2 regions of the Enterovibrio makurazakiensis genome follow, and region 1 is predicted to be linked to the other one. Evidence: riboswitches for the same ligand, from Rfam matches in the RefSeq annotation. Region 1 holds a riboswitch; the other holds the start of a gene.
What was found. A riboswitch is a leader RNA that binds a small molecule or an ion and turns the genes downstream of it on or off. The one in region 1 is predicted to bind cyclic di-GMP.
Positions count from the first base shown of each region.

Region 1 (7,846 bases):
ATCAATCATCATCGGTGGTGCATTGATGGCTATCGGTCAGTTCACACTGGCATTGCCGAATAGCGTTATTGATCCATTTGAGTTGCAAGCCTTTTATGTTGGTTTGGGTTTCTTGATCGTGGGTAACGGCTTGTTCAAACCGAACATTTCTACCATGGTGGGTCAATTGTACGGGGAAGGTGACAACCGACGAGACGGTGCATTCACTATCTTCTACATGGGTATCAACTTAGGTTCATTGTTGGCGGGTATTATTGCAGGCACGGCATCTATCCATTATGGCTGGAAAGCAGGTTTCCTGTGTGCCGGTATCGGTATGCTGCTGTCGCTGGTCGTGCAATTGCTGTTTGCAAATCGCCTTCTAGGCGCTATTGGTGTTGAGCCAGCGGCGGTTAAACAACGCCGCCAATCGGGATCGACCGAAAAGCAACCTTTAACCAAGATTGAGCGTGATCGTCTTAAAGTCATTGTTGTGATGAGCTTGTTTGTGATCATTTTCTGGGCGGGATTTGAGCAAGCGGGCGGCCTGATGAATATATATTCTCAGGACTACACGAACCGCATGCTAGGTAGCTTTGAAGTACCTGCGGCTTGGTTCCAGTCTTTGAACCCAATGTTCATTATTATTATGGCGCCTTTGCTGGCCGTTTTCTGGCGTCGACTAGGCGCAAGTGAACCAGGGTCTCCGATTAAGTTTGCTATGGCTATGGGCTTTTTATCACTAGGCTTTGTCTGCATGGTGGGTGCGGCACTTCAACAAGGTGGTGATATGTCCGTCAAGGCATCCATGTGGTGGCTGGTTGGTGCATACTTCTTCCATACGTTGGGTGAGCTTTGTTTGTCACCGATTGGTTTGTCTCTCATTACTAAACTTGCGCCACTGCGTTTGATGTCGGTGATGATGGGGACTTGGTTCTGTGCAAATGCCGTGGCTAACTATGTAGCGGGCTTTGTTGGCAGTCACGTTGGTGACGCTGGTCCATTGGCCATTTTCAGTGGCATTGCGATCACATCAGCGGTCGCTGGTTTGATGTTAATCCTTTGCTCCAATAAGCTTGTAAGCTGGATGCATGGTGCAGAAGGTTCACAGCAAATTGACGAAACGCTGACAGAAAAACCGGCGGTTATTGCATAAACTACTAGGCATGGAGAGGGCTATCTCACAATAGCCCTCTCAAAAATATGCTGTACGGTAAAAGAAGAAAAGGCCACAAAAATAGGCCCCATTCATGCTCAAATCAGTCATCAGTACTGCATCTAAACTCGTCTGTTTCTCATACTATCCCATCTTTTTTTAAGTCCTAGTTAGATTCTGCCCAAAACGTGGCCTGATATTCCCATTAAATACCGTATGCGGTATTGCTCCTGTGCAACCAATCTAGGAATCTGGGAGAGTATTAAGGCGGCGTTATCCCGATGTTCTATTGCCATCGTAGATGCTGTATGCGCCACTTAACGAGCAGTTATTACTACAACAATTTCGGAGAAAAAAGCCAAACCTGTTGTGAGGCAGGGACGGAAAGTTTCGGATCTCTATTGCTCTCAACAGTAAAAGAGATGGCTGAGCTGCCTCTAGCTTTGGTGAGCACATAGAGGGCAAAACAATGGCAAATATCATAGGTACTGGCAACGCTGACACACTCAACGGCACCTTGGGAGATGATTATATCGAAGGTAGAGGTGGCGATGATGTCATATATGGTGATGTAGGTTCTTCTAACGGAAACGGTTCAACAGGGGCTGTGTTCGTTTTAGGTGAAGACTTTACGGCTTCGAGTGGCGAGTTTCATACGTTCTGTTTCCCCCCTACGCTAAACTTCGAAGGTTCTACCACCAACGTTACCTTTAACGATAATGATGGCCAACTTAATGGCGATGACAATTGTAATGAGTATTCTGATGACCAAACCCAAACTGTGGAAATTGGTGGTCAGGAAGTCGGTGTTAACGTGGACTATGGCCTTAAATACACTGACTCTTCAGGCAATATTTACACGTTTGCCGTGGTCGATATCGATGAAGACAACACGGGTAACCACTACAACAATGTTGGTGAAAACGGCAAGATCTTAATCCAATTGGATGGCCCAGAGATCACAAGTAGCACTCAGCTTTCACTCGTTCCCAACTCTTATCACAACATCAGTAGCCTAGATTATTCGTCTTTCACATCACCAGAGACCGTTGATCCGAGCGTGGGTGGTGACGATGAGATTTATGGCGGCGACGGTGATGATACCGTGTATGGTCAAGGTGGTGATGACTATATCGAAGGTAACAATGGTCAAGACTCACTTCACGGTGGTGACGGTGATGACGTGATCTACGGTAATACGGCATCCCCGAATTTCAATGATGACCCTTGTGTTAACGTATTTCAGATGGGGAATGACTTCACCATGCCTTCAGGTGGTGAGTTCCATACTTTCTGCTTCCCTCCTAACTTGTCGTTCGATGGTAGCTCTACCAAGGTGACGTTCCAAGATGATGACGGCACATTGAATGGCGACAACTATTGCAACGAGTATTCTGACGATAGCACGCAGACTGTGACGATCGATGGTGTTGAGTATCCTGTTAATCTTGATTACACCCTGAAGTATTGCGATACCGACGGCAATATTTATGAGTTTGCCATTATTGATGTTGACCTTGATGGTAACGGACATCATTACAATAACCTCAGTGAGAACGGCAACCTGTTGTTGCAATTGAGTGGTCCTGAAATTACGGAATCAACGCAATTGTCTCTTGTTCCGAATTCTTATGCCAACATCAATGGTCTCGATTATTCAGAGATCTCTGAAGCGACTACGCAGGTCAATAATGACGAAGACTACATTGATGGTGGTGCGGGTAACGACACCATCCATGGTCAGTGGGGCGATGATGAAATTCATGGCGGCACCGGCGATGACACGATTTATGGTGGTAAAATCGCGAGTCAGACCATCGAGCTAGATCGTGGTGCTGATGGTTACTGGGATGTGAGTAATGGTGACGCCGTCACGCTAGACCTATCAAGTATTACTTCGAGTGCAGCATACAGCAACAGCGTGGGTTACTACGTGTTGGATGCCAGTGGCAACGTCCTAGCTGCCTATGTGATGGCTGATAACGCTAAGTTGGACTCAGCGGCACAAGCTGTCATTGATGTTGATGGCGCAGCGCGCATTGGCCTATTCATTATTCCAGATGGCGACACCGCAGGCTTTAACGAAGGCGAGGTTACATTGAGCTTTGCTAGCGGTAGCCCAGTCTTTAGCCAGGGCAGCCTCACATCTGCGGGCTATGTATCTGAAACGGGTAAAAATGGCGACCGTTTGGATCATGAAATTAACTCGGGTGAAAATTCTTGCTGGGAAGATTTGTGGTGTCTTGGCGACAAAGACTACAACGATGTCGTCATGAAAGTGAACGCAACACAAGTTGTTGAAGAAAGTGATGCTGACACCATCTATGGTGAAGAAGGTAACGACACCATCTTTGGTGGCGATGACAATGACACTATTTATGGCGGCGTAGGTGACGATATTCTTTACGGCCAAAAAGGTGATGACGTTGTTCATGGTGGTGACGGTAATGACACTATTTTTGGTGGCCCAGGTAAAGATGAACTTTATGGCGATGCTGGTGATGACTTCCTAAATGGTGGCCCAGGCAGTGACGTGAGAATCGACGGTGGTACTGGTGTTGATGAATATCGTGGAAGCAAAGGTGATGATGTATTTATCTTCGGTGAGGATGACTTCGTTGGCCTATCGGTAGAAAACAGCAGTGGAGAAATGGTCAACAAGCAAATGTATCTGGGAGACCAAGGTTTTGATCAAATGTTGGTCACTGGTGACACTCACGTAGACTTCACTGGCGTTGCATACCAAACGGATTCATCAATCACGGGTAACGTGATGGCACAAATTGAAGCTGTGATTGGGGACGAGGGAGACCAAACCGTCACCATTAATCCTAATGCAATTTGGGCTGAGTCTGATATCCCATTTGGTGAAGATTTAGGTACACCTGATGATTGGGACGGATTCATCGCACACCTTGGTGGTGGCAACGACACCTTAAACCTTTCTGGTGTCCCTTGGAGCTACAATGCGACAGGTACCGTCAATGCGCCAATCAGTGCTGATATGATCAGTACATTAGGTTTGTCAGCGGCTGAAGTTGGCGAATTAAATGCGTTTGTGATTGAACACGATACCCTTGACCGTACGATCACCATTTGGACAGACGCGGAAGACGTGACAATAAATGGCGTAGATATTTTTTAACAACGTTTAGTCGCGAATCGTTTTACGATGAAAAAGGGAGAAGCACATGTGCTTCTCCCTTTTGTGTGAAATACGCAATGAAAATACTAAACACTCATAGATGAGTGCGGCTGACCCAAAATGGTCAACTTTGCGCTTCATTCTCTAAATACAAAACGGTGGCGGCGACCCTAGAATCGACACCTAGCTTTTTAAGCAAATTTTTCAGGTGAACCTTCACTGTTGATTCCGAAATATAGAGGTTTTCACCAATTTGCTTGTTTCGAAACCCTTTTGCCACTTGTTGCAATATTTCTAGTTCACGTTCTGTCAGTTGCTGAAAAGGTGACACATGTTCTTTACTGCTTGAGAGTAATGCTGTGACTTGTTCACTAAATGCTTTTTGTCCCGTCATTGCCGCTTTTAGCTTATCAATCAACTCTTCAGGTTCACTGTCTTTGAGCAAATACCCGTCACCGCCTGCTTCTACGATGGCGTGAATATCATTGGGGTTGTCTGATACGGTGAGAATGATGATCGTTGCTGTGCATCCTTCCGATCTTAGGGCTTTCAATGTGTCCAAGCCTGATAACCCTTTCATGTTGAGATCTAGGACAATTAAATCAGGTTCACACCGAGACACTTCTGCAATGGCATCCGCGCCATTGCTTGCCTCTGTAATGTTAGAAAATTCAGGCTCAAACTTGAGTAGCTGTGATATGCCCTTGCGCATTAGCGGGTGGTCATCCACGAGCAGCACGTTCCACTCAGACATCTTTATCCCCTAGATCTGGTTAAAACTGAGTGATACACGGCATCCTTGTGCAGGCGCAGAAAGGAATTCTATATCACCACATAACATTTTTGAGCGTTCTTGCATGATTTGTAGGCCATAATGATTTGGCTTTTCTTCTTGAAGATCAAAACCAATGCCATTATCTGATATCTCGACATAAACTCGCTGACCCATTTGTCGACATTGTACGGTGATAGTGGTGGCATTGGCGTGCTTAATCGCATTGACACAGGCTTCACGAATGATCTGTAACACATGCATCTGATACTCAACCGTCATGGAAACGGTGTCAATAGAAGATGAGACGGTGATACTCGCTGTTGTCTGACCTTGCAGAGTTGATATCATTTCTTCCAGCGCAAGGCGAAAGTCACTGTTTGATAACGATAACCTAAACGCCGTGAGCAACTCCCTCAGTTGGTCATAAGTCACTCGCAATTGTTCACTGATGTCATCAGCGATAGGTTCGCAATCTGGTGCGTCAGCATTTTTTAGATGTCGTTTGAGTATGCTGGTTTGAATTTTCAGATAAGAGAGCGATTGAGCAATGGAGTCGTGTAGTTCACGAGCCAAGGTCGCACGTTCTTCCATGACAGCTAAATGCATTGCTTGCTTCTGCGCATGTTTATATCGCACACCGCGAGCCAATATCGCTGCGATGCTCTCCAGCAATGCGCGATCTACTAAGGTGTTATCACCTTGCCAATCCAGTGAACCGAGAACTTCATTGTCATGCAGCAGAGGCAATGTGTGCCATGCAGTCTCTTTGGCATCGCCCACTGAAACGCCCCAATGGGATTCATTTGGATGGTGAACATCCAGTTTTAATGCTGTCATTCCGCCTGCGTTCAAGGAAGTCTCCAAAATGTTTTCGAAGATAGTGCGAGTTAGCTGGCTAGATGAAAGTAGTGTCGAGCACTTATAAAGAACATTCAAAGAAAGATTAGCTTTGGTTAATTTTTGCGTTTTCGATTCAATTTTTGATTCGAGATCGGCATACAAATTTTTGAGCTCACTTGCCATTGACGAGAAGCTGTTTGATAACACACCAAGTTCGTTGCTTCGAGTGGGAGGTAAGACAACGTCGAAATCTCTGCGTTGTATTTGTTGGCTAGCTCTAACAAGTGTCTTTAGGGGTTGAACGATACGGCGTTGCGTGTATTGAATTAAAAACAAGACGGTGGCGAGTATTAACCCTAAACCAATGCTACCCGAAATTGCCAAAGCTTGAAGCTTATTCTCTGAGTGCTTCTGAAGTTCAAATACGAACCTGTCTATGTTGTTAACAAATAGACCTACCTGTTCAAGATAGAACGCACGGTCTGATCCTAACAGCTCGGGTCTCAGTTGCATCCAGCGTGTAATCAACTCATCGTATTGCTGTCGAATGCTTGTGGGAACCGCCGGGTTGTCCAATAGTAAAAGTTCTGGAGAGAGTAAGGAATACTCGAAGGATTGAACATGCTCTGGCAGTAGAGGTGAATCCACCACAATGTCATAGGCAACGCGATAGCTTTGCATTCGCAAGGAGCCTGCCGTGTTAATGGCTGAGGCATCATTGAGGCTAGACGCTAGCGTAATGATAGAAAAACCGGTAATGAGGACGGCTAACAGCAATATGACCAACAGAGCACGTGCTACTGTGGTGGTAACTGACTGTTTCACTTCAATCTCTTTATTGCTGTTCGTCATGATAAGTCTATTTTCCTACCCGAGCTTAATAATGTGACGTGTGCACCATGAAATAATTGATCTAGCGCAATCCTACCCCCGATCTACCCCCTTAGAGGTATGTGACCCCTTCACTTAATTCTTTACCGTGAAAGCATCAGATTGTGGCTATAGTCACTGCATGTAACATTTGCGGAACACTTGGATGGTCGATCAACGACGACGCTTTTTTCTCCGAAGCGCAAAAATGGCTCAACAACAATCGCTCCCTTGGATCAAAGACATAGGAGCGTTTACTGACCATTGTACGCGATGTGGTGAGTGTGAGCGCGCTTGTGAAGAACAAATTATTGTTTCAGGAGATGGCGGGTTCCCAACGATCGACTTTAATCACGGAGAGTGCACATTTTGCTTTGCTTGTGCTGACTCATGCCCCGAGGGTTTGTTTCATCCCAACACAGAACCCCCGTGGCAGCAGTATGTTTCTATTGATGAAAACTGTTTAGCGCAAAAGAACATTGAATGTCGCAGCTGCCACGATGCCTGTGACGAACGCGCCATTCGCTTTCAGCACCGATTAGGAAGCGTCGCTCAACCAGAAATTAACGTTAAAGATTGCACGGGATGTGGTGCGTGTATTGCGCCTTGCCCAACCAATGCAATCACCATGGAGCAACAACAAGCATGAATGAATATCACGTTACTAGCCTCGTTGTTCACGCAGCGGCAGATCAGACTGCAACAGTGAAAACCAGCATTGAAGCTTTGCCTGGTACCGAAGTGCCTGCCACCAATGAGACGGGAAAGTTGGTCGTGGTGGTAGAAGGCGAAAGTCGCGGGGCGCTGCTAGATATTTTTGAACAGATTAAGGGGTTGCCGGGAGTGCTCGCGGCAACCTTGGTTTTTCATCAGGTTGAAAATGAATCACCTGAACATAGTGTTGAAGGAGTCGAAGAATGAAACTGACACGCAGAAAGTTTCTGAAAGCGAATGCGGCAGCTGCAGCTGCTAGTGCTGCTGGTATCACGCTTCCAGCGGCAGTTGCACACGCTGCAGGTAAGGATGCTGAAGTCACGTGGGACAAAGCACCGTGTCGTTTTTGTGGTACAGGGTGTGGCAT
Region 1 covers NZ_JAKJSE010000005.1:94,424-102,269, reverse strand. Annotated here, with positions in the region: gene L4D06_RS02690 (peptide MFS transporter) at 1-1,135, shown strand, start outside; cyclic di-GMP riboswitch class I at 1,483-1,574, shown strand; gene L4D06_RS02685 (calcium-binding protein) at 1,605-4,280, shown strand; gene L4D06_RS02680 (response regulator) at 4,405-5,034, opposite strand; gene narQ (nitrate/nitrite two-component system sensor histidine kinase NarQ) at 5,044-6,747, opposite strand; gene napF (ferredoxin-type protein NapF) at 6,932-7,414, shown strand; gene L4D06_RS02665 (chaperone NapD) at 7,411-7,686, shown strand; gene napA (nitrate reductase catalytic subunit NapA) at 7,683-7,846, shown strand, end outside.

Region 2 (7,846 bases), on a different contig from region 1:
TTAGAATCTTACTGACCGACGCCTTTTTCATTGAACCAATCAGTGCTTCAGCACGTTGACGAAGTCCAAAGCGTTCAAGAATTCCTATCATTGGAAGAATAAGAATAAACAGGGACATATAGCGGTTTTGGGTAAATGATTGTCCCAAGGTAGAAAGAATATCCATAACTGCAATGTCTGCAACCAAGCCGGTTGCTACACCTGCCACCAATATTACCAGTAAGGTGTTGAGCTTTAACGCTAACCCTACCGTAATTATTACCACGCCAATCAATGGCCAAAAATCAATCATGGAGCCCTCTACACGGCATTTATATATTAATGATGGTCACCGGCTTTTGCCGATAGACACCCCGAGTATACGAAAGCGCCAAACCCAGCTCCAATCAGAGATTTTTGTGGTTATAACCAATAACACCACTTAATGTGGTCAACATATAACCAAAAACTAATGTTTAACAGTAATGGCTTAATTTCAATAAGTAACGATCATAAACTTGAACATTTAATACTCAATTTTCCACCAAGATAAACATATTAATTCGTAAAAAAATCATTTAGAGCACTCGATTCAATCAAAGCCGCAATAAGTGAAGAAGAACACATTTTGTCAAAGAATCGAACCGTGACCAGCCATGACTAACGGTCTCAATTTGGGAACAAAAGCAGCAAACCGACAGCGGTATACTCATGTTTGGTTTTTACCTCACGGACTCGAACTGATTTCTGTCAATAAGGATGTATGATGTCTCCGACTCGTTTGACTCTGGCCACTTTGCTACTTTCAATTAACTTGGTTGCCTGTACCACTGCCCCAAAACCCGTAAAACCGATTCAACTCTATTCGAAAAAGGAAGTGATCCAACTCTCCTACTGCTCAGAATTGGCGGACACGGCTTACTACATTGCATCTGCAAAGCTCAATGACCGGCCCAAGCAGGAGTTAATCAATCATTTCACCACTGGCGCAACAGCTCAGATAGATATCAACGCCGTAGAGCGCATTTATAGCATTAGTGTCGATAGTGCCATGGATTATGCTACGGACCTCTTTGAGCAATGTGCATTGAAAGTCGTCAACGTCTCCCCCACTCGAATAAAAGTCGCGAATTTCTGCGCACAAAAATCCATTGTGGCGAGTGGAACGTATGAGCTAAAGCAAAGCGGCGCGCCAAAAATGGATGCTTATCTCGCCTTTGCCAGCTACAAGCCCACCCGCCCTTATGAGGTGATCGACAGCATTTATGACAATACCTCCAAGGCTCAAAACCCGTCAGAAGGTGTTTGGGATGCGTGTATTGATGTCATGTCAGAGTAATTTGACGAAGAAATGTCGGCTTGATAACTGTCGCGGGAGGTCATAGCGGGGATTTTGTTCTAATAATTAACAAAGAATTTTGAATCGAGTACGACTCACGTCAGGGAGCCAGTTCAACGTCATGCAACCTTTGCTTATCTTGTTACTCTCATTGCTTTTGGTGACTCCGGCAGATGCCATCGCCAGAGAGCAAACAGTCCTCGTTTCCTCGAACATAAGCATCATCGATGTTGATTTGGTTAAAGTCGATAAGTCCGCTAGAAAAATGCACCTAATCCAAGGCGATAGGATTTTGAAGTCTTACTCCATTGCTCTGGGTGCAAACCCCAAAGGGCACAAGCTTCGTGAAGGTGATAAACGCACGCCAGAAGGCCAATATACTCTCGACCTATTAAACGAAGAGTCTCGTTTCTATCGCTCTATTCGCATCAACTACCCAAACGATAGAGACATCAAACGTGCACAATTGCTGGGCGTCGACCCGGGTGGGCAAATCATGATACACGGGCAAAAGAACGGCAATGGTCCCCACCCAAGCGAGCAACGTGGTGCCGATTGGACAGACGGCTGCATTGCAATTGCCAATACAGAAATGGACGAATTTCTTCGCTTAGTCAAACTAGGTACACCCATCGATATCGAATGGTAACTCTACGACGCGTTTACAGTCTCATCCAGCCAAACTAAAAAGCCCGTCGCGACAGTTAGCGACGGGCTTTCATTTTCTATTTGAGTGCAAAAGCATTTGTTGAGCTTTTGCACCCAAAGTATGCATTCGGCTATTTCAGTAACGAACAGTTATTCGCAATCAAACGCGCCTTTGTCTTCCCACGCTTCAGGCGATGAAGCAGGGCTGCTATTTACCCACCACTTCGCGGCATAAAGACGACCATCAAAGATCACTTCTTCTCCACCGTTGTAGGCTTTTCCAGCTGTCCAAGCCACTGGCATTTTACTGACAAGCTTCCACGCATCGCTGTTGCTAGGTACTTCACCTTTCACCCAGTATTTCGCTTCCCACACTAGGCCATTGAAATTGACGTTCTCGCCACCCGTGTAAGTGACCGAACTTTCCCAGTTTGGATGATTAACAGCATCTGGGTCGACGCCACACTCGTCACTTTTTTCGACAAGGTGGAAGTCGAATGTTTGCTGGTCTACAAGGTTGCCTTCGCTGTCTTTCACGCGTGTTACTAGCATGTGGTGACCTGCATTGGCTTTGGTCAGCGACATACTGACGCTTTCAGACACCCCATCCGACAATGCCAGTTTTTCATAAGCCAAAGCATCTTGTGCATGGTTATATACTGTCATTTCAACACCAACGTCACCTGACGCTGTCACGGTGAAATCCAGTTCAACGCCTTCGTCAACGATCATGTATTCTGCCGCCAAACCATCAATGGTCACACCAAAGTCAGGTTCAGGAGAAGCGATCTCATAGCCTACTTCAACACGCGCTAAACCGCTGTCTTTGTTCAAGTAAATTGGGTTCGCGCCATACACTGGCGTGAAGTCGCCGTTGCCAACATGTTTACCCGCTTTAATTTGGCGGTGAGCCTGATTGATTTTCGTCGCAAGATCATAAGACCAAGTGTTTGCTACACCGGCCTTATCGCTTTCAATCGTCAAACGCGTAGAAAGCTCAGGGCGTTCACCTTCGTTATCAAACACGCGAGTAAATACGGCATCACCTTGCGCCAAGTTCATCCCAGGGAAAATCTGACCCGCTTGTTGCCATTCAGGTAGTACTGGTTGATCGCCATCAAATTGCACATCGATGGCGTTATAAAAGGCTGCTGCCGTATCACCCACATCCCATACTGCAAGAATGACATGGTAACCTTCGCGCACTGGTACATCACACGCATGCACCATGGTCTTAGGTGGCTTTTCCATGTTGCCTTGCACCACGCAGAATGGGTTCAGATCCAACGACGCACGCGCCAAAGGTTGGTTTACATTCCAATCAGGTTTGGTGATGTAATATTTCCAAGTGCGAGTGACGTGGTTCGCAGTGAACGTCCATTCGAAATCATTCTTACCTGCTGAAATAGAACGCTTCACCCAACGTGATGCCGTTTGTTCATCTAGGGGAGAAAACTGAATGAGACCTGCGCTTGCCAGTTTGCCATCTTCCGGGCCGAACTCAGGAAAGCCTTCTGGGCCTTCAACGCTTTGCGGTTCCCATTGCACTTGACCGCAATCGGTATTTTGTTGCCCCGACTCTGTGCTCAATTTGCACAGAGCAGCGCGACCTGCAGTGCCGTTATCAACCGCACTGATGTAGCCATGAGACATAGCACCTGCACTGAACAGTGCAGCCGCAAGGGGAAGAAGTGTAGATCGTAATTTGAGCATGTTTGTACTTCCTGAGTGTTTATAAATTCACCCACAGCACGGACAAGCGTCGCAATTGAACATTTCCTCAAGCACGCGATTGGTTGCCCTGTTATTCACAGAAGCAGGTATTCGCGCACTGGCTCTTGATAAGCCAAGAAAATGGCGGCCCCGCTGCCATAAGCTGTTACCTCTTTCTGGGTAATTGCCCTTAGACCGGAAGCTTTGCGTCCTGCTTTTTCAAGCAGTTTGCCGATAATTGTGGAACGGTCGCAAGAGTATTCAGAAAATGCGCTGAGACAATCTTTTCCTGTATTGTTAAGGTTAATAGATCTATATATGTGATATAAATCACACTAACATTAAGGCATAAAATATCTCATTGATGCCATATCGAACAATGCGATTAGAAACCATACTGCGCTGATTACAAACAAAAAAGCCAGACATACTGGACAGAATGTCTGGCTTTCTCATGTTGCTTTAGTTATTTATCAATGCCAAATCAGTGACACTGTCACTAACTTGTAGCTAACTATAGCCACCTTTCCATTCGTAACAAGGTCCACGTTTCTCCGTTGAAGAACCGTGTTTTGGTCAGTTCAGGCAACACAACAAAACCCAACGAGGAATAGCAAGCAATCGCTGCTGTATTGTGTGCAAATACCGCTAATGAAACCTTATAGACTTTCGAGATCATCCGCGCTTGTTCCAACGCCAATTCCACCAGCCGATATCCCCAACCTTTGCCTCGGTGAGCGGGTGAAGCGACTAAAACTCGACACAGCCGATATTCGCTGTCAGACACACGAAACAGTTCTATGTAACCGATAGGCTCTTTATCATGTGTGAGCAAATACGGTTTTACTTCTTCGCGTGCAATATGCTCGCAGATTTGCTCAGGCGTCAGTGGGAATGAGAACGTTGGCCCTCCCCACTGAAAATTCGCTTTTTCATTGGGGATCCATGCACAAAGTTGTGCCGCATCGCTTTCACTAAACGGCACAAGTTCCATTATGCTGGCTTCTCGCTTCCAGAAAGATCATCCTCATCATCGACCACTTCATCTAACGGATGTTCGGTAAAGTCATCAAGATAGTCCTTCGGTGGTGGTGTCCACTCACGTTCACTCAAACCATGCTTATCCATTCGGTCTTCATCCATGGAATCACGAATGGTTTCTTCCAGCTGAATAAACAGGTGCTGAAAGTGGTTATCATAAGCTTGTGTTTCTTCACCACCCATCCAAGACTCATACAACATCTCCGAACTGCTCGCTTCTAGACGCAGATACTTCGCTTTTTGCTGCTCCACCAAGAATGGGTGAATACCCAGACAACGTAAAGAGGTTGCGCCCACTTCAAGGGCTGAGTGGAAGGTTTCCTTCTCAACATAATCCGCACCTGCTGCTCTCAGCATGTACGCGTGCCCACGGTCAAACGCGCGCGCGATGATCTTCACGTTTGGATAAGTATGTTTTACGTACTTCACCAGCTCAATGGTGGTTTCTTGATTATCCATTGAAACAATCAACAACGACGCTTCTTCGATACCCGCGGTATGTAGCAAGTCAGGTCGCGTCGCATCTCCAAAGTAACTCTTAATATTGATTTGGCGCAGGTTCTCAACTTGTGTGGCTTCGTAATCAAGAACAACAGTTTTCACGCCGTTAGCAGTTAGTAAGCGGTTAACCACCTGACCAAAACGACCGACACCTGCAATAATGGCTGTGCCTTGCTCATCAATTTCATCCGCTTCGCGATCATTCGAGGCTTTCTCGTAGCGCGGCAAGATGACTTTGTCATACAAGATAAATAGCCCGGGTGTTAGGAACATAGAGATCGCAACCACCAGCGAAAGCAACTGCGCGATGTCCATTGGTAACACATGGTTTTGGGTCGTAAAGCTCAGGAGAACAAAGCCAAATTCACCCGCTTGTGCAAGGCTTAACGCGAACAACCAACGGCTGCTACCTTTGATTTTGAAGATAAAGCTCAGTAGCAATAAAATGAGGGCTTTCAGTACCATCAATCCAATAGTGAGGCCGATGATCAACAAGAAGTCTTCGAACAAAATACCAAAGTTGATGCCAGCCCCTACCGTGATAAAGAAAAGCCCCAACAATAGGCCTTTAAACGGCTCAATATTTGATTCCAATTCATGGCGGAATTCGCTGTTTGCTAAGATAACGCCCGCAAGGAATGTACCCAGTGCTGGCGACAAACCGACAAGACTCATCAACGCGGCGATACCAATCACCAGCATTAATGCGGTAGCAGTGAAGATTTCACGAAGGCCGGAACTGGCAACAAAGCGGAATAATGGACGGCTCAAGAAATGCCCACCAACCACAACACCCGCGATGGTACCCGTGATCACTAGGCCCATCGCCCAGCCCGGCAAGCCCGCCACTAAGCTCATTTCTTCATGGTGTTCCGCCGCGTTAGCTGCTGCCGATTGCGCAGCTGCCACTAACTCAGGCAATGCCAGCAGTGGAATAAACGCTAACATTGGGATAACAGCAATATCTTGAAACAGCAGCACAGAGAAGGCATTACGTCCGCCTTCTGTCTTTGTCAGCCCTTTTTCATTAAAGGTTTGAAGCACGATAGCGGTTGAAGAAAGCGCGAAGATCAAGCCAATCGCCAGTGCGATACTCCACTGCAAGCTAAAGGCGAGTGCAATGCCCATCACGGCCACAGTCGTTAAACCCACTTGTAAACCGCCCAATCCCATTAGGCGATTACGCATGGCCCAAAGCATTTTTGGCTCAAGCTCCAAGCCGACCAAAAACAACATCATGACGACACCAAATTCCGCGAAATGCTGAATGGTCGTGGTTTCATCACCGACAAGGCCAACAACAGGGCCAATGACCACACCCGCAATGAGATAACCCAACACTGAGCCTAAGCCAAGACGTTTTGCAATTGGCACTGCGATAACAGCAGCGACCAAGTAAATGAAGGCTTGTAGAAATATACCCGTCATGACGTCGCTCCTTTCATCATGGTGCTGAGGTTCGCCGCCGTCACTTTTTCACGTTTCGCGACAACATCTAGATCCAGCGTGTCATTCACCAACGCCGTTAACAATTGGCGATAGCCTTCGGTATGGCTGGTAACTTTCCCGTCTTCCGCCGCTGTGCGAGAACCGAATAGCGAATACGGTGCCATATAACGCATACCCACCAAATTCGACATTTGCTCTAAGGGATGCAACAGTTCGCGAATTTTAAAGTGGTTATAGCCGTCAGCTTTATAGAACTCTTCTTTACCACCGGCGGAAATTGCGCACATGAAAGTTTTACCATGAAGTGCAGTTCCTTTTGAACCATAAGCAAAACCGTATTCCAAGACCAGATCCTGCCACTCTTTCAAAATTGACGGTGTCGAATACCAGTACAATGGAAATTGAAAAATCACGATGTCATTCGCTATCAAGCGTTTTTGCTCGCGATCTATATCAATGTGCAACGTCGGGTATTCGGCGTAAAGGTCGACAGCCGTTACGCCTTCTGCCAGCTTTGCAACATTGAACAAAGGGGCATTCACTTCCGAACGACGCAGCGAAGGATGTGCGAATAGCACCAGCACCTTTTTGGGCGTGATGTTAGCGTCATTGTTTTTGTCGTTTTCCATGTCTTGTCCTTTCTCCATCACGCTTAACGTCTATTGGTCTCGGTTTACTTATAAGAAAAATAGTCGTCATTGTGATCAGGGGTTAACTAAACCCCATGTTCTTCTGTCCAGTCTCTCAGCTTTTCCAACACACAAAGTGCGGAACGGCCAAAATCCGTGATTTCATAGCTCACAGCAATCGGTCGTGTACTCAGTACGTTTCGATTAACCAAGCCGTATTGCTCCATTTCCTTGAGCCGTTGATCGACCATTTTTTTACTCGCACCGCCCAACTGGCGGCAGAGATCGTTAAATCTTACGGGTTCATCTTTTAGATGCCACAAGATAGACGCCTTCCATTTTCCACCGATAATGCGCATGCCACGCTCTATCGGGCACGGTTCTAAGCAAGTGGTAAGTTTCTTTTTTCCTGTTGTAGCAGCAGGCGCTGTTTTATTGCTTTCCATTTTCCACGCATACCTTCAAGGTCACTTTCATGCTTCCCCAAACAAATAGTTACTTAAAGTAACCTGGTAAATATATGTAACTGATGGTAACAAAGCACCTG
Region 2 covers NZ_JAKJSE010000017.1:43,288-51,133, reverse strand. Annotated here, with positions in the region: gene L4D06_RS13700 (DUF969 domain-containing protein) at 1-292, opposite strand, end outside; gene L4D06_RS13695 (hypothetical protein) at 746-1,318, shown strand; gene L4D06_RS13690 (L,D-transpeptidase family protein) at 1,440-1,967, shown strand; gene gbpA (N-acetylglucosamine-binding protein GbpA) at 2,117-3,679, opposite strand; cyclic di-GMP riboswitch class I at 3,820-3,922, opposite strand; gene L4D06_RS13680 (GNAT family N-acetyltransferase) at 4,194-4,673, opposite strand; gene L4D06_RS13675 (monovalent cation:proton antiporter-2 (CPA2) family protein) at 4,673-6,649, opposite strand; gene L4D06_RS13670 (NAD(P)H-dependent oxidoreductase) at 6,646-7,299, opposite strand; gene L4D06_RS13665 (winged helix-turn-helix transcriptional regulator) at 7,386-7,745, opposite strand.
Region 2: linked by a shared signal. The riboswitch ahead of gbpA (N-acetylglucosamine-binding protein GbpA) and the one ahead of L4D06_RS02685 (calcium-binding protein) in region 1 are both predicted to bind cyclic di-GMP.